DNA from 2 places in the Lagierella sp. ICN-221743 genome. Region 1 is predicted to be linked to the other one. Evidence: riboswitches for the same ligand, from Rfam matches in the RefSeq annotation. Region 1 holds a riboswitch; the other holds the start of a gene.
The links. A riboswitch is a leader RNA that binds a small molecule or an ion and turns the genes downstream of it on or off. The one in region 1 is predicted to bind S-adenosylmethionine.
Positions count from the first base shown of each region.

Region 2: it holds a riboswitch for S-adenosylmethionine, as region 1 does, so the genes downstream of both, WKS98_RS02630 (hypothetical protein) here and metK (methionine adenosyltransferase) in region 1, are expected to answer to the same signal.

Region 1 is NZ_JBBKBD010000011.1:11,484-20,525, reverse strand. It holds gene WKS98_RS06300 (heavy metal translocating P-type ATPase) at 1-627, shown strand, start outside; gene WKS98_RS06295 (heavy-metal-associated domain-containing protein) at 637-843, shown strand; gene WKS98_RS06290 (CarD family transcriptional regulator) at 968-1,456, shown strand; gene WKS98_RS06285 (PIN/TRAM domain-containing protein) at 1,471-2,553, shown strand; gene WKS98_RS06280 (hypothetical protein) at 2,589-2,861, shown strand; gene ispD (2-C-methyl-D-erythritol 4-phosphate cytidylyltransferase) at 2,886-3,590, shown strand; gene ispF (2-C-methyl-D-erythritol 2,4-cyclodiphosphate synthase) at 3,587-4,060, shown strand; SAM riboswitch class I at 4,110-4,203, shown strand; gene metK (methionine adenosyltransferase) at 4,251-5,429, shown strand; gene WKS98_RS06260 (PadR family transcriptional regulator) at 5,770-6,084, shown strand; gene WKS98_RS06255 (DUF1700 domain-containing protein) at 6,081-6,701, shown strand; gene WKS98_RS06250 (hypothetical protein) at 6,698-7,471, shown strand; gene WKS98_RS06245 (rod shape-determining protein) at 7,588-8,643, shown strand; gene WKS98_RS06240 (rubrerythrin family protein) at 8,837-9,042, shown strand, end outside.
Region 2 is NZ_JBBKBD010000003.1:117,736-126,777, forward strand. It holds gene WKS98_RS02620 (hypothetical protein) at 38-844, opposite strand; gene WKS98_RS02625 (Abi family protein) at 1,146-2,027, shown strand; SAM riboswitch class I at 2,149-2,235, shown strand; gene WKS98_RS02630 (hypothetical protein) at 2,302-2,601, shown strand; gene WKS98_RS02635 (GNAT family N-acetyltransferase) at 3,028-3,534, opposite strand; gene WKS98_RS02640 (S66 family peptidase) at 4,005-5,033, opposite strand; gene WKS98_RS02645 (ABC transporter ATP-binding protein) at 5,296-6,186, opposite strand; gene WKS98_RS02650 (hypothetical protein) at 6,195-6,929, opposite strand; gene WKS98_RS02655 (DUF4097 family beta strand repeat-containing protein) at 6,937-7,722, opposite strand; gene WKS98_RS02660 (DUF1700 domain-containing protein) at 7,724-8,272, opposite strand; gene WKS98_RS02665 (PadR family transcriptional regulator) at 8,265-8,588, opposite strand.

The DNA of each region.
Region 1 (9,042 bases):
TACTCTATTGAGGATATAGAAAAATTGCAAGGAAAGGGCGAGACACCACTAATGCTCTTTGACGAAAAGAGTCTTCTTGGAATAATCTCCGTTGCAGACGAAGTTAAGGAAAGCTCCAAAGATGCTATAGATAGGATTCATGAAATGGGTATAGAAACCTATATGATTACAGGAGACAGCAAGAGGGCGGCAAATGCAATTGCAAAGAGCCTACACATTGAAAAGGTCTATGCGGAAGTTCTGCCACAGGACAAGTCCGATAAGATAAAGGAAATAAAGAATGAAGGCAAAGTTGTTGCCATGGTTGGAGATGGAATAAACGACGCACCAGCACTGGCACAGGCGGACATCGGTTTTGCCATTGGCACAGGGACCGACGTTGCCATTGAGGCGTCAGACATAACCATAATAAATGGAGATATAAAATCCGTTGTTAAGGCAATAGAACTTTCAAAGAGGACCATGAGGACAATAAAACAAAATCTATTTTGGGCATTCTTTTACAATGTAATCGGAATACCAATTGCAGCACTGGGATTTTTAAATCCAATGATTGCAGGGGCGGCAATGGCATTTAGTTCTGTTTCAGTTGTAACCAATTCACTTAGATTAAAATCATTTAAATAGGAGGAACATATGGAAACATTATTAATCGTTGATGGAATGACTTGTTCACACTGTGAAGCTTCAGTGAGAAAGGCACTGGAAGAAGTTAAAGGTGTGGAGAAGGTAGATGTGGATCTTTCCACAAAAGAAGTTAAAGTAACTCATAATGATGTATCAAATGAGAAACTAAAAGAGGCAGTGGAAGACATTGGCTTTGATGTTTCATCAATAAAATAAACATGGGGAAGTGAAATACTTCCCTATTTTTTATAAAAATACTTGACATATGCTGAAAAATTTGATGTAATAATATGTTTACCAAACTTGATTTATATATTATAATGATAGTAGAGGTGAAAAAATGTTTGAAATAGGTGACAAAATAGTCTATCCAATGCATGGTGCTGGAGTCATAGTTGAAAAGACACTTAAGACCATACTGGGCGTGGAAAAGGAATACTATATTCTTTCAATTCCCGTTGGAGAAATTAAAATATCTGTACCAATAGACAAGATTAACGACATGGGAATACGAACAATTGTAGACGAGTCTAAAATCGACGACATTCTAAGTACATTGAAGTTAAAAGATGTTGAAATCAATTCTAATTGGAATGAAAGATATAGAGAAAACTTAGAAAAACTTCGTCTAGGCGAGCTCCAAGGCATTGCAGAAGTGTTTAGAGATTTATACACTCTCGATTTGGACAGAGGACTATCAATGGCAGAAAAGAAACTTTTACACAGTTCAAAGAAGATGCTAATTTCAGAACTTTCAGTTGTGGAAGGAAAGAAAGTTGCGGAAGTTGAAAACAATTTAGAGAACCTATTTAAAAATGAAAACAAATAGAAGGAGGTGCTACTTTGGCTAAAAGAGTAGTCAATGTACTAATGACTCTCTTAGGGGCAATTTTTGGTTTTACCATAGTCTACTTAATTGACAAGACAAAGGTTGTTTCAGGGTTACCCACATATTGGAGAATAGGCATATATGCTATAGGAATTATTCTTTTTGCTATTATTTTTTATAATTTCTTTCCAAAGATGTTAAATGGATTGGAAAAATCTGCGGAAAGAGCTTCAACATATATGAAGAAACTCTCCGTTCAGGAACTTATTAGCACAGCAGTGGGAACGATTTTAGGAATTTTCGTGGCGTTTTTAATCTCCATGTTAATTATCCAAATCAAATTACCTGTTGTTGGCAATGTTCCATTTATTATACTTTCAATAATAATTTACATTACCCTGGGCTACATTGGAATGAGACTTGGTATGCAGTGGTTTAAAGAGACTGGAAGTATTTTAGAAAAGATAAGAGCGGGCATCGATAGACCTGCAAAGGAAACTGCAGACGGCCTTATAAAAATACTTGATACCTCGGTAATCATTGACGGTAGAATCAAAGACATAATAGACACTGGATTTTTAGACGGAAAGATTGTAATACCAATATTTGTATTGGAAGAGTTACAACATATTGCAGATTCTGACAACGACTTGAGAAGAAAGAAGGGACGAAGAGGCTTAGACATTCTTCGTATGATCCAAAACGATTCAAGTCTACCGGTGGAAGTGTCCCATAAGAGATATCGTGAAATTAAGGAAGTTGATTCAAAACTTCTACAGATGGCGCTGGACGTTGGTGGAAAACTTGTAACCAACGACTACAACTTAAACAAGGTTGCAGCAGTTAGGAATGTTGAAGTGTTAAACATAAACGAACTGGCAAATGCAATGAAGTCCATAGTTATACCTGGCGAACAGATGACAGTTACCATAATCAAAGACGGCAAGGAGTCCAACCAAGGTATTGCATACCTAATAGACGGCACCATGGTAGTCGTGGAAGATGGTAAGAAATACATTGGCCAAACTGTTGATGCAACAGTTACATCAGTTCTTCAAACTGCGGCGGGCAAAATGATATTTGTAAGAATTAACTAGGACCTTTTGGGTCCTTTTTAATATTAGGAGGAGACATGTTAACAGAAAAAAACATTTCAAGATTTATATTTCTAGTTGGAATTTTGATTTTAATTATTGCATTTGTATTTAAAGACGCAAAACTTTCCTTTCTGGGAGGCGTAAGACCCATAGGACTTGCTACTGTATTTATTTGTCCAACCATTGGAATAATAGGACTACTATGTGCAAGGAGTCAAAGGGACTATGTATTTATGTTTCTAAATTTTCTACTTATAATTTCATTTTTTATAATTATGTCAATTGGATACATGATTGCAGGAGCATAGGTAGTTATATGGTATAATTTTCATATGGACGATAAGATTTTAAATAAAGGCATCTCCGTTATTATTACTGCAGCAGGCAGTGGAACTAGAATGGGGACAGAATTGCCAAAACAATTTTTAAAACTTAATAATCGAGAGATAATTCACAGAACCGTTGGAAAATTTTTCCACCTTCCCTTTGTACGTGAAATAATTATTGTGGTTTCAGAAACGGAAATTGATAGATGTTCTGAAATATTAAAGGACTATTCATCGAAACTAAAATTTGCAAAGGGCGGTGCCACAAGGGAAGAGTCTACCTTTAATGGGTTAAGCCAGGTGTCTAAGGATTCAGAAATCGTAATTACACATGACGGCGTAAGGCCATTTGTAAAGAAAGACACCATTATTGGCGCATTAAAAGAAGTGAGGGAAAACGAAGCTGTGGTAGTATGCGTTCCTATGAAGGACACCATAAAAAATGCAAAGGCGGGCTACATAGCTTACACTCCCAACAGGGAAGAGCTTTACAACGCCCAAACACCACAGATTTTTTACAAGGACGCCCTAGTAAAGGGATATGAAAAAGCCTTTAAAGAAAATATAAAAGTTACCGACGACTCGTCACTAATGGAAGTTATTGGACAAAAGGTAAAAATATATATTGGCGAATACGACAATATTAAGATCACAACTAAAGAAGATTTAATCATTGGAGAAATTCTTGCAAAGATGGAGGACGAAAATTGAGAATTGGATTTGGATACGATGTGCATAAACTTGTGGAAGGAAGAGACTTAATCCTTGGAGGAAAGAAAATAGAATTTGAAAAAGGACTTCTTGGCCACTCCGATGCAGATGTGTTGGTGCACGCCATTATGGACGGAGTACTTGGGGCCCTTGCCATGGGAGACATTGGAAAATTATTTCCAGACACTGACATGCAGTACAAAGACATAGACTCCATGGTGCTTTTAGAGAGAGTCGTTCAAGTTATGGACAAAGAGGGATACAAAATTGGAAATATCGACTCCACCATTGCTTGTGAAATGCCAAAGATATCTCCACATACTATGGACATGAGAGAAAATATTGCAAAAGTTTTAAAAACAGATGTAAAAAATATTTCCATAAAGGCAAGCACTACAGAAAAGATGGGCTTCGAAGGAAGAGGCGAAGGCATAACTTGCTATGCGGTGGTACTTTTAGAAGAAAAATAGTTGAATTGTAAGATATAAAATGCTACAATGAAATTACGAATTGAATACTTACTTATTAAGAGTGGTGGAGGGAAAGGCCCTATGAAACCCGGCAACCTATTAAATTAGGTGCTAAGTCCTGCAGTTTATCTGAAAAATAAGATTTTAGAACCTTGCTTTTCAGCGAGGTTTTTTTTATGAAGGAGGAAAAATGACAAAAAAATTATTCACATCAGAATCAGTAACAGAAGGTCATCCAGATAAAATTTGTGATCAAATTTCAGACGCAATACTGGATTCAATATTAGAAAATGACAAAAACGCTCGTGTTGCATGTGAAACCCTAACAACAACAGGCGCAGTAATAGTAGCTGGAGAAATTTCCACAAACACATATGTGGACATACCGACAATAGTTAGAGAAACCGTTAGAGAAATAGGATACGATAGAGGTAAGTATGGATTCGACTGCGACACATGTGCAGTATTCACTTCAATAAATGAACAGTCAAAGGACATTGCCCTTGGCGTTGACAACTCCATGGAAGCAAAAGAGGGAGACGAAGATAAATTCGATAAAATTGGAGCAGGGGACCAAGGAATGGTGTTTGGTTATGCTTGTAACGAAACAAAAGAATTAATTCCACTTCCACTTTCACTTTCACACAAGCTTTGTAAAAACCTTACAAAACTTAGAAAAGATAAAGTATTAGACTATTTAAGACCAGATGGCAAGTCACAAGTGACAGTTGAATACGAAAATGGAAAGCCAACTAGAGTAGACGCAGTGGTAGTATCATCACAACACGACCCAAATGTAACAACAGAGGACTTAAGAAAAGACATTAAGGAAAAATTAATCCTAAAGACAATTCCACAGGAACTTATAGACGAAAACACAAAATTCTACATCAACCCAACAGGCAGATTTGAAATTGGTGGACCAATGGGAGATGCAGGACTAACAGGAAGAAAGATTATCGTTGACACATACGGTGGTTTTTCAAAACATGGCGGCGGAGCATTCTCTGGCAAAGACCCAACAAAGGTAGATAGATCTGGTGCTTACATGGCAAGATACATCGCAAAAAACCTTGTTGCATCAGGACTATGTGACAAAGTAGAAGTGGGCCTTGCATATGCAATTGGAGTTGCAAAACCAGTTTCAATCTTCGTAGATAGTTTCGAAACAGGAAAGGTATCAGATGAAAAACTAGCAGAAATAATTAGAGATAACTTTGATACAAGACCAGCGGCAATAATAGAAAACTTAAACCTAAGAAGACCAATTTACAAAAAGACTGCAAGCTACGGTCACTTCGGTAGAAATGACGAAGGCTTCCCATGGGAAGAAGTAGACAAGGCAGAAGAATTAAAAAAATATTTATAGTATAGGGAGTGCACTGCACTCCTTTTTTTATTCCATCTTTACTAACCTCATTCAACTAATATCTAACCTCTATCTAACGGGTCACCTTATGACTCTTTTTTTTGAAAAGTGAAACGATATCGACATATAAACTGCAACAAAGACTTCATATTCTGTTAGGTCAAGAATGCTTCGACATACTAAGCATAACATTAAATAGAGACATAATGCCTCGCAGTACATATCCCTACAAGACAAAAATAAACTTTTAATTGAAAGTTTTTGAATTTTAACTATAATTTCTTACACGCTATCTTGCATTACATAGTAGCATGCATTATAATGTACATAGGAGGTAGGGATGAATATACAATTCAAAAAAGGTGTACTTGAACTTTTAGTACTTGCTCTCCTCAACGACAGGGACTGTTATGGTTATGAGCTAGTGGAAGAGATTTCCAAGTATGTGGATATTTCTGAAGGTACCATATACCCCCTTCTAAGACGTTTTAGTAATGGTGGATTGGTGGAGTCCTACTTGAGAGAGTCGGAGTCGGGACCACCGAGAAAGTATTATAGGCTTACGGAAGAGGGCAAGGAAAATTTCAAAGTACAGATTAATCAGTGGAATGATTTTATAAAAGGCGTAGAAGAATTATTAGGGAGGTTAGTATGAAAAGGGTCGAATTTATGGACCTATTAAGGTATTATTTATCAGAACTGCCTAAAACGGTGGTGGATGAAATTTTAGAAGAATACAATTTACATTTTCAAGAGGGCATGGCACATGGCAAGACTGAAGAGGAAATTTCTAAAGATCTCGGTTCGCCAAAGACTATTGCCCATGAGTATTTAAATTATGAAAGCAGAAAACCAAAGGTTTCAAGCTCTAGTACTTCAAAAAAGTCAAAGGGATTTTTTAGAGACGGTGCGGGCAATTTAAACTGGGCACTGATACTACTTTTAATTGTTCTATCACCATTTTGGGGCTCAATTGTAATTGCCCTTGCTGCTACAATTTTTGCGATTATTGTTACTGTAGGTGCAATTGGGATTTCTGCCATAGCGGCGGGAGTTGCAGTTTTAGTTGCAACACTATTTCCATTTTTGCCATTTGTAGATGTGGGACCGAGCTTTACGGTGTTAAGTCCTATTACAAGAACGCTTTCTTCACTGACAGCCCTTGTGTTAGGTGTGCTTGTAATAAAACTAACCATAAGTCTAATTGCATTTTTAGGTGGCAAGATAGGAGACAAATACCAAACATATAAATGGAAAAGGAGCAGACAATGAAAAAATTTAAAAATTTAGGCTCAAATGCGAAATTAGCCATTATATTTTTTGTATTGCTAGGCCTTTCAATAATATCCTTCTTTATTTTTGACTTTCAAAATGTAATGGCAGAAAGTTATAAGTATAAAGATGGAGATGGTTTTTATATAAACTTAAAAAATAACAATGGAAAGATTAAGTATAAAGATGGAGAATTTTCTATTAATACATCTGTAGGTTCATCCCATGACGATAATAGAATTGAAAAAGATTATGACCTAACTGGAATTGAAAACATAGCCCTTGATGGAAATTCCATTGATGTGGAAGTTATAAAGTCGGATAAAAACAATATGAAATTAGTGGCAAAAAATGAAAATTTTAAGGAAAATATTAGTAACAATTCCATTTCATTAAGCACAAAGAACAATGACCTTATGGAAGTTGAAATCTACACTAATAACCCAGGCAAAGTTAATCTTACTTTAAATGGAACCAATATCAGCCTAAGTAACAACATAGACTTAAGATCATTAGATATAGCTGGTATGGAAATTGATGTTGAAAGTAGTTCTGAAAATTCCTTTGACATAGACATAGATGGCACAAATGTTGATGCTGAAATCAATGTTAAAAATAATAACTTTGATGTCAACATCAATGCAGTTCAATTTGATTTTGAAAGTCCACAGGGATCAAGCGACGGCATGGGTGATATGAATAGAAAGTTTGGTACAGGGGAACATCGATTTGTCATTAATAGTGTAAATGTAGATTTGGAAATGAATTAAAAATAACACTTCGTCCAAGTGATGAAGTGTTTTTCTTTTGTAAAAAGAAATATCCTCTTAAACTAATGGCCATTTTATGATATATTTAAACTAGTATTTAGAAAGGGAAAAAAAGAATGGCAGATTTAAGAAAAAATATAGCAATAGACCTTGGCACGGCTTCCGTTTTAGTCTTTATGAGGGGAAAGGGAGTCGTAATAAACGAGCCTTCAGTTGTTGCAATGGACAGCTACACTGGCAAGGTTATATCTGTAGGCAGAGAAGCCAAGAAGATGCTTGGAAGAACTCCAGGTAACATCATAGCCACAAGGCCTATGAAGGACGGTGTTATTGCTGACTTCAACACAACTGAAAAGATGCTAAAATATTTTATCGAGAAGGCCATTGGAAAAACTTTCTTTAAACCCAATGTGGTCATATGTGTGCCTTCACAGATAACCCAGGTGCAAAGGCGTGCCGTTATTCAAGCTTCAAGATTTGCCGGCGCCAACAACACCTACCTTATAGAAGAGCCACTGGCAGCTGCTATTGGTGCAGGGGTCGATATATCTGACTCCGGTGGTAATATGATTATCGACATTGGTGGAGGAACCACTGACGTTGCAGTTATTGCCCTTGGTGGAATTATAATAAATAAATCCATCCCAGTTGCAGGAGACGAATGCGACAAGGCAATTTCAAACTATATAAAGAAAAAATACAATATGATTATTGGCGAAAGAACCGCCGAAGACATTAAGATAAATGTGGCAAAGGCAAACTCCCCAAACGACAACGACTTGTTTGAAGTAAAGGGTAGAAACCTTATTAATGGACTTCCAATGCATGTGTTTGTAACATCAAGCGACATTGCAGAAGCTTTAAACAAACCACTTACTCAAATTGTGGAAACAGTTCATTCGGTGCTTGAACAGACACCGCCAGAACTTGCAGCAGACCTATTTGAAAGAGGAGCCATAATGACTGGAGGCAGCTCACTAATAAATGGACTGGACAAGAGGATTGAAGATAGAATTGGAATAAAGGTTCAAATAGCAGAAAACCCTATACTTGCCGTTGTAAGGGGAACGGGCAAGTCACTTAACTGGATTGAAAAGTTAGACTCCAGCGAAATGGGCGAAGAGTCTATGAGAAAGAAAGCCATTGAAGAAAGGCTTAAAAGGGACAGCTAATTAAACAGAATAATAAAAAGATTCTTTTAAACATAGATATTTCCATTCTTTAGTGATAGAATGAAATTAGCAGTATAGAGCAATAAAGTACAGAAGTATGTAATCATTACAAAGTTGGACTAAATACTAGTATTATAAAAATTTTTATGCTAGTATATAATTGTACAAAAATTTAATAAGGGGTGTTTTGTAAATGAAAGAGATGACTCAAGCTAATTTAAGATCAGCATTTGGCGGAGAATCACAAGCGAGAAATAGATACGACATCTGGGGAGATGTTGCAACTAAAGATGGTTTTCCAAATGTAGGAAGATTATTCCACTGTACTGCTGATGCGGAAAAGGTTCACGCAAACCTACACTTCAAAGCTATGAAGGATGTAAAAGGGGACTTCCTAGT
Region 2 (9,042 bases), on a different contig from region 1:
AGTTCAGATTATATAGAATAATAGCTCTTGTAGCTTCTTATTTCGTTTTATCTTCTATAAATTGACTAAAATAAATTTTCTCCTCTGGATGTTCCACTTCTTCACCTGGTTTTGCATGAGGATTATACACTAAATAATTTTCAGGATTTAATGCATCATTTTTATTGACATCAAAAACTAACGCTCTCTCAAAACCATCACTTTCTCCATTAGTAAGCACATAATCATTATTAATCGCTTTCACATAACCTCTTTTATTTGGCTCAGGTAAATCGATATAGCCTAAATCATAATTAATTTGAGTTACTAAATCATAGCTCAAACCATCTTCTTTTTCTATTGACGGGTAGGGAGAACTATTTATTGATTCATATTCTTTAAATTCTCTTGTAATATTATTACCCATTGGTTTAGTATAACTTAAATTTGGACCAGATATAATCGGTGGTAAATGTATAAAATCTCTTGAGTATGTGGATGGTACACTATACTTTAGATGAAATATTAAAAAAGCTTCTCTTTCAGGAAGTATTCCATTATAATCACTAATTAATTCTATACTATTAAAAACAATTTTTATTTTTTCGTAAGAGTTTTTGCATCTATATTCACTATCAAAAGTTAACTTTTCTTCATTATCTTCAGTTATTTCAACTTTTGATTCCTCTTCATATATATTTGTATCTTCATCGCTAATTGTTTCTTCCATTGTTTTGTTAACCGAGATTCCTTGCGTTTCATCAATTGATACTTCTTTACTTTCATTATTATAACATCCAGATACACATATAATAACAAAATAAATAATTAATAAAAAACCTTGAATTTTATTTTTATTATTCACAATATACACCCCTCTCAAATTCTTATGTGCATTATACCATAATCAATTAAATCATAACAAAGTATTAAAGAAACAAATTTTTCTTATTGTTTCGTTAAATTTCATATTGTACCTCCTATAGTTAATAATGATATTAAAAGTTTTCCTTCTGCAAGCTTTATTTTGTCTTTTTGATTTAGTGTAACACTTTAAATTTTAATTTTCGTATGCTATAATCATATTAACAGAACCTCTCCACGCTTAATGTAGGTTTTCTACATGCGGACCACGGAGAGGGCTTTTTTATATTAAGGAGTTTATTATGGAATTAAAGCCAGCTTTGAATTACAAAGAGCAAATCTTAAAACTAAAAGACGACCATAATCTTTTAATATCTGATGATAAGTTCGCAGAAGAAATTTTAAATAAAGTAAACTATTATAGACTTTCAGGTTATGGCATTGGCCTAAAAAAGTCTGATAATAAGGAACATTACAAAAACCACATAAGTATAGAACATCTTTTTAATCTTTACTGCTTTGACAGTCAATTTAAAAATAATCTTATTAGAACTATCGAGCAGATTGAAATAGAGCTTAGAACTCAAATCGCTTACTACTTGTCTATTAAGTATGGTTCTGGTGCTCTTATGCACGAAGATAATTTTATTTATAAAACAAATAAAAGGGGACAAACCATATACTCTATTATTAATGAGAATCTTAAAAAGGAAATTACCAGACAGAAAAATAAACCCTTTGTTAAACATCACTTAAGAAAGTATGAAGGTCAATTTCCAATATGGGTTTCTGTTGAACTCATGTCTTTTGGAAATTTATCTTCTTTGTTTAGTATTCTTAAAGATGAAGATCAAAAAGAAATTTCAAATTATTATAACACTGATCCTAAATATTTGAAAAATTGGATTTTATGCCTAGTTGAGGTTCGAAATATCTGTGCTCACTATACTAGACTTTACAATATGCCTTTAAAAGAAAATCCTCGACTTTATTCCGAGAACGAACAATATAAAGGAAAACAAAATAAAATTTTTCCAATTCTTTTAATAATAAAGAGAATTTTAAACTCAAATGACCAATGGGAATCACTCTTAAAAGATTTACAAAATACCTTCCATAAATACCATAGCTACTTTAATTATAGATTTATGGGTTTCCCTGATAATTGGAAAGACATTCTATAGTACCCCTTTTAATCCGTTTTTTGTATGAATGGACGTCACCCTTGGTAGGGAAATCACTCCTAGAGATTAAGATTCCCTCTAAAATTATTTGCCATTCACCTTTTATTTTGATAAAATTAAATCACCATAAAGAGAAGGCGAGAGACAAGCTCATCGACCCTTCAGCAACCTACCAAAAGGAAAGGTGCTAATGCTTGAACGATGGATACATATTAAAACTGCATCCATCTATCGATGGGTGTTTTTTTTCTTCTCTAAATTCAAGGAGGGAAAAATGTTATTTGAAGTTTATTACAAAGTTTACGAACTAAATCGTAACGGCGCTTACAAGGAAGGACCCAAATCAATACCATATGGCGTTAGAGATACGGATTCAAAAAAAAGAAAAGAATTTTATGATTTTCTTGTATCTGAGGGATTTGAATGTGTTTCTTGGAACGATTCCTATCCTGTGATTCTTGTGAACCTAGAACTTAAACGTTTTGGTCTTATCTATCGACCAGCATGCCATGAATGTGTTGGTCAAAGACTTTATACCATACAGGAATTTTTTGATGAGGTATATTATGTTTAATGATATTGGTATTATTTAGTTCTATGTAGATAATAATTTGATATTTTATTTAGATATTAAACACCACAATATCCTAGACAAGTCATAAAAATAATATTATAAAATATTAATTGAAAACGAAAATTTTACGGGTGATGCATAAATACATCACCCGCTTTTTAATTTTAATGCCTTAAATACTCATAAATAATGCCACCGTCTAAACAATCGCTTTCTTGCCAATCGATACTATCTATTGGGAAAACTTTGCATGGCACCTGCCGTTGTTTCACGTTGATTAACTGTTTTAATATCGTGAAATCAGGGTTATTGCTACCAGGTGGCTGAGTAGTAAGCACGAATAACATTTCATATTTTTCAAAAGCTTCGTATGTGGGAATATGTCAATTGGTTTAAATATTGCACAGATTAAATTGATATTTTTTCCTATATAGTAATCCAATACCTTCTTGTTGTAACATTTCCTCTTGGTAATATATTTTTCACTTTGTTTTCCAAAATTCCACCATTATTTTCTATAACTTTTATTGATCCGATATTGTCATCATCACATGTAATCAAAACCTTATTTAGATTCAAAGCCTCTTTACAATATTTAAGTGCCATAGAAAGCATTTTTGTTCCATAGCCCTTCATACATTCAGATTGTCTAACTTCATACCCTATGTGACCACCATAGTTAATTAAAAATGAATTTAATTCATGCCTAATATTAATTTCACCAATAAATTTTTGATTATCTATCAACCAAAATGTAGTAGCTCTAACATAATCTGTAGGTAAATTTATACCATGTTCCAAATTATAAGAACTCTCTACAATTGTTTCATAGTTTCTAAAACGCCTTTCTGCATTCGGTCTAAAAATTTCATCTTCTTCATTTGCTTCTATATAACTTTGGATATATTTCCTATCCGGTCTAATTAATTTCATAAGTTCCCCTATAATATAAATATCTTTTACAATGTAATGTACATTGCTTATACCCTAAATACTTTGTAACATCCTTTAATAATTTGTTAATTAATTACTGTAAAATCCTTGCTTTCTAAATTTTATACAATCTAAACTGCTACGGCAACTGTTCGGATCATATATCTAGCTAGGTCTTCAATAAATTTTGAATAGATCCATAATGAATTATTAGGTCCTGTTATCATAATATATCTTTGTTATCCATAAGTCATAGTTCGCCTGCTCTCTTTTCTTTTTTAAGCCTTTATTCAATGTCCCTTTGTCATAAATACAACACTCTCTACATGGCTTGAGTAATCAGTATGGATAAATTTAAATATTTCTCAAAATCCTCGTATGTGGAAATAGGTTAATCAATAAGCATCTTATAATTTACTAAATCATTCTAAAGTAGGAAAAAAACAGCTCATGGCTTAGCTCAATTTTGTTTAATAATTAAAGGATATAGTTTGTCTACTTACATTTACTTCTGCTTCTACCCCAAAAGGAATTATACATCTTGGAGTTGAGTGTCCAATATTTATATTATAGACAATAGGTAAATCTTTATTGGTAATTTCTTCTAATAAAATAGATTTATACTCCTCATAATAGATTTCATTTTGAGGTTTCCCTACTAGTATTCCTGATAATTTATCAAATATTCCGTAGTCTTTTAGAGCAAGTATCATTTTCCTATATAAATCTGGTTTTGTTTTTTCTTCGCTTGATTCTATAAGTAAAATCTTATTCTTCCATGCCTCAAGGCTTGGAAATAACTCATATTTGCTACAAATTTCTACTGTATCTTCAAATCTAGAATTATCGAACATATCATATATTGATTCTATGCATCCGCCTAAAATTTTTCCACTAAATATAGGATCTCCTCTTAAAAGCTCAAAACCAGTATTACTATGACTTTTCATTTCTATTCCAATAGCTTTCTCGCTAAAATCTTCCCTTGCGTCATACCAAACTTCACTAGGATGTATCACATTTATTTTCCCTGTTTTTATAAGTTCTAAAAAGTATTTTTCTGTATAAGCCAACATATTATCAGATAGTTCGCACACATCTGGCAAGAAAGCCTGACCATAAAATGTTTTTATGCCAAGCTTATTTAGCATAAAGTGATTTATTGTTGAGTCAGAAAAGCCTAAAAAAAGTTTTTGTTTAAAAATATTTTTTAATCTATCTCCTTCGAACAGATAAGGGGCTAATCTATAAGTATCTTCTCCACCAATAGCACATAAAATCATATCAATGGTGTCATCTTCAAAAGCAAGTATCAAATCATCTGCCCTAGCTTCCGGATGATTCTTTAAAAAATCAATGCCTTTCAAAGAATTAGGTAAAAACTCTATCTCTACTCCTAGCTTATTTAATCTGTCTACTCCTATTTTTATTTCATGCTCAATAAAGCTTTCCCCTAAAACACCACTAGATAAACTAACAATTCCTATTTTCTTTATCATTTTTCCTCCTTGTAGATACTTATTTTCTTGACATCAATACTACACCCTCTACATGGATTGAATGGTCAGTATGGATAAAATTTAATTTTTTAAGTAAGCCTCGTATGTGGGAATATATTTATAGAATAAATTCGCTTTCCGTCACATATTATATCATGATTACACAAAGCAAAAACAGCTCCTGATGTGGAGCTGTCTCTTCCCTATATATTTAAATTACATAGAAGCTTTACTGATTATTTTAATTTAAATCATTAACAAATTAGCTGATCATCTTTAAATAAAAATCTTCTAATGTTTCTTCTTTTCTAAAAATTTCATAGACTTTTATGCCATTATTTACTAATAGACTAACAATCTCTGAACTGTCTTCTATATTTTCTTTAACTCGAATCCTGCCATTTTGAATATCAATTTTGGAGATTTCTTGTTCCTTTAATATTTCTACAGTTCTATTAATATCTGAAGTGTAGATTTCTATATAATTAAAATCTCTGCTATGCAAATCATCCAAACTTAATTTATCTATCACTTGACCGTCATTAATAATCGCTATTTTATTTACCAAATTTTCTAATTCTGGAAGTACATGACTAGAAATAATAATAGTCACTCCATTTTCTTCATTTAGCCTTTTCAACAAGCTTCTTATTTCTACTATCCCTGTAGGATCTATTCCATTAATAGGCTCATCTAAAATTAAAAGTTCCGGTTTTCCTAAAAGACATACAGATAAAGCTAATCTCTGCTTCATACCAACTGAATAGTTTTTAACTACCTTACCATCATCGTAGTTTAATCCAACTAATTCTAAAGATTTCTTTATAGTATTCTCATTAGTAATGCCTTTTTGAATGGCAAAATATCTCAAATTATCTCTAGCTGTCAAATTACCAAACAAGGTTGGATTTTCCAAAATTGCTCCAATTTTCTTTCTTCCTTCTGAAAGATTCTTTCCTCCAAACAATTCATAATCACCTTGAGTTTTCTCGGTAATTCCACAGAGAATTTTCATCAGTGTTGATTTTCCAGCACCATTTTTACCAATTATACCATAGATATCTCCTCTATTCACTGTTAGCGAACAGTTATTTAATGCGTATTTATCACTATATTTTTTTGAAAGATTATCTGTTTTAACTATAGCATCCATAATCCACCTCAATTGATTTCTTTTCTACTAAATCTTACATATCCACTCATTAGATAAATTACAAAGACAAAAACAAAACTAATACCAGCTGTCTTCATAAAGTTATTTCCAATTTGCTCTGTAGCCAATCCTAAATCTAATAGCTTGAATGGTTGTATAAGAAGAAGGTTATTAAATACATCGTAGATTTTTCCTTCAGTCATATACATTCCTATTTGAAAAACTGATGGAATTATAACAAAGGAAGTTGCAATGCCTAGAGCCACATTGTTCAATAAATAAGTTAATCCCATGACACCATTGTTTACATTTATCATCAATATTATCATTCTAATCAAGAAAAAGACAAATCCGATATATGATCCTCCAGTGTAATCAGATCCCACTAGATTTTTTAATAAACTGAATAATAAAATCAATCCTCCCATTATTACTATAGAAAAAAGAGTAAAAATTTGTAAAGTAATAAGGTCGCATACAAATACGTGCTTTCTACTAAGCCCCATTGATAGTAGCTCTACTTTTATATCTTTTTTCTTAAAAATAGTCACGCTGAAAAAAATTGAAATTATAATACTAACAATCTTTAAAAATGTTTCCATAGATTCGAAATATTCTTCCGAATTAGAGTCTATGGATGAATAAATCATACTTCCTAGTAATATCAATGTAATAGCAAAGATAAATTTAAGATAATTTCTTGTATGAAAAATTCTAAAAATCTCAGCTTTAATATATTTCATGATCTTTTCACCTCTCATTGATAAATTCAAATCTATTTAGTTTACCTTCTAATTTTATTTTATCGGACGTATTTTGATTAAATATCTCATCATAATTTTTTAAACCAAGTTCGCCTTCAACAATAGAGAAATTCAATATATTATCTCCTTTAAACTCATTTTTTTCTCCAAATATTCGAGATTTATTTAAATTTAGTTTACTATCACTAATATTTGTAGAACTCATACTTAAATCTGATAATTCTAAATCAAGATTTAATTTGTTAATCGTTGAATCAGTAAGATCAACATCAATTGCATTACCCTTAATCCCTACATTCTTAAGCGATGCATTCTTAATACTTATTGAACCAACTCTATCATTTATAGAAATCTTATCTATGTTTTCGATAGGTCCTTCAATTACCAATTTCAATTTAGATGATTCTTCGTCTAGTATTCCTATTGGTTTTTGTTTTAATAGCTTATTAGAGATACTAATTACATCATTTTTTTCTTCAACCTCTATAGGACTCACATAGTCTGATTTTAAATTTTCAATCTCTACATTGTAATTTTCACGTGTATTGGATATTAACTCTATATTTGTAATATTTGTATCAATTTGTAATTCTTTGATTTTTTCAAATTTTTTTGTTCCTGTATAACTAGATGCCACTACAGGATCTAACCCATTTTTGTCAATATAATATTCATCTTCAGATAATTTTAGATTTAGTTTTCCTCCCATACTGCATCCGACAAGCGTTAAAACTATACCCAATGCCAAGGTAATCCATAATTTCTTTTTCATATTAAAACCCCCTTCTAACTATTGATGTTTTTTCCTTGATTCTTTTTATTATTAATTTCCCAATTAGGTTGATTATTTCAATCAATATCCCTGTTGCTGAAATAACTAAAAGTATTACTCCCAGTAGCAAACATAAACTTGATATCGAAAATCCACCTAAAAAGAAATTTTTAACTGTTCCAATAACAAATAAGATTACTGTGAAATAAGTAGCAGCTATTAAAAAAATAGCTGTAAATAATAAAGCCAAGAGTACTATTAATCCTACCAAAATTGTTGGTATCGATAAAATGCTTAAGGCAATTATTGGTATACCTTTAAAAATTTTCTTAATTGAACTATTTTCAGTATCCCAATCATCTATTTTCGTAGATAAATTTAATTCCCTAGCAATTTTATTTACATCATATTGATTTGGTATTTCATCTTCATCCGCTAAATTCATTTCATCAAATAACTCTGAATAAAATAGAATTGCCTCTTCTCTTTCATTATTATCAAATTTCTTTAATTTTTTATCCAAAGTTTGTAAAAAAGATTTCCTAATCATATCTACCCTCCTTACTTTTCGTAATAAAATCATCTACTGTATTTTTATACTCTGACCAGCTTTCTAATTGCTTCTCCAATTCCTTTTTCCCATCATCTGTTAAAGTGTAATATCGCCTATTTCTTCCATCTATGGATTTATTATATGTTGCAAGATAATTGGATTTTTGCAACCTTCTTAATACTGGATAAACGGTAGATTCTGAAATATTAAATTCATCTGACAACTCTTGAGTCAACTTGTACCCATAGGTATCTTCCTTATCGATTGCTATTAAAACACATAGCTCTAAAACTCGAGTATCTATTTCAAACAATCCCAATCACCTCACTTTTAAACTTATTATGATATATGTCATATAGTATCCTTGTCTATATTATATGTCGTATAGTATTATTCGTCAATAGCTTAATTGTGTTTTTCTTAGTATTCTTATATTAACTATTGATGCCTCTATATGAGCAGCAAGTCATGATACTATATGTTTTATAACATTAAAATCTCTTGATGTGGATATGTCTAGATATCCTTATCATGAACAAATAAAATGCTATTTTCAACATTTTCCTAAGTCGACTTATATTTAATATCTAAAACAAAATTTATTCATACAAAACCCCTAAACTGAACTTTCAATCTACTCCTATAGGAGGTCATATGTCATGTATTGAATAAATCAAAAACAGCTCTTAATATGAGCTGTTTACTAATCAATCTGAACCTCAAGTCCTGATTTAAATATTACTTTTAGTTTTTCTTCATAAACAACT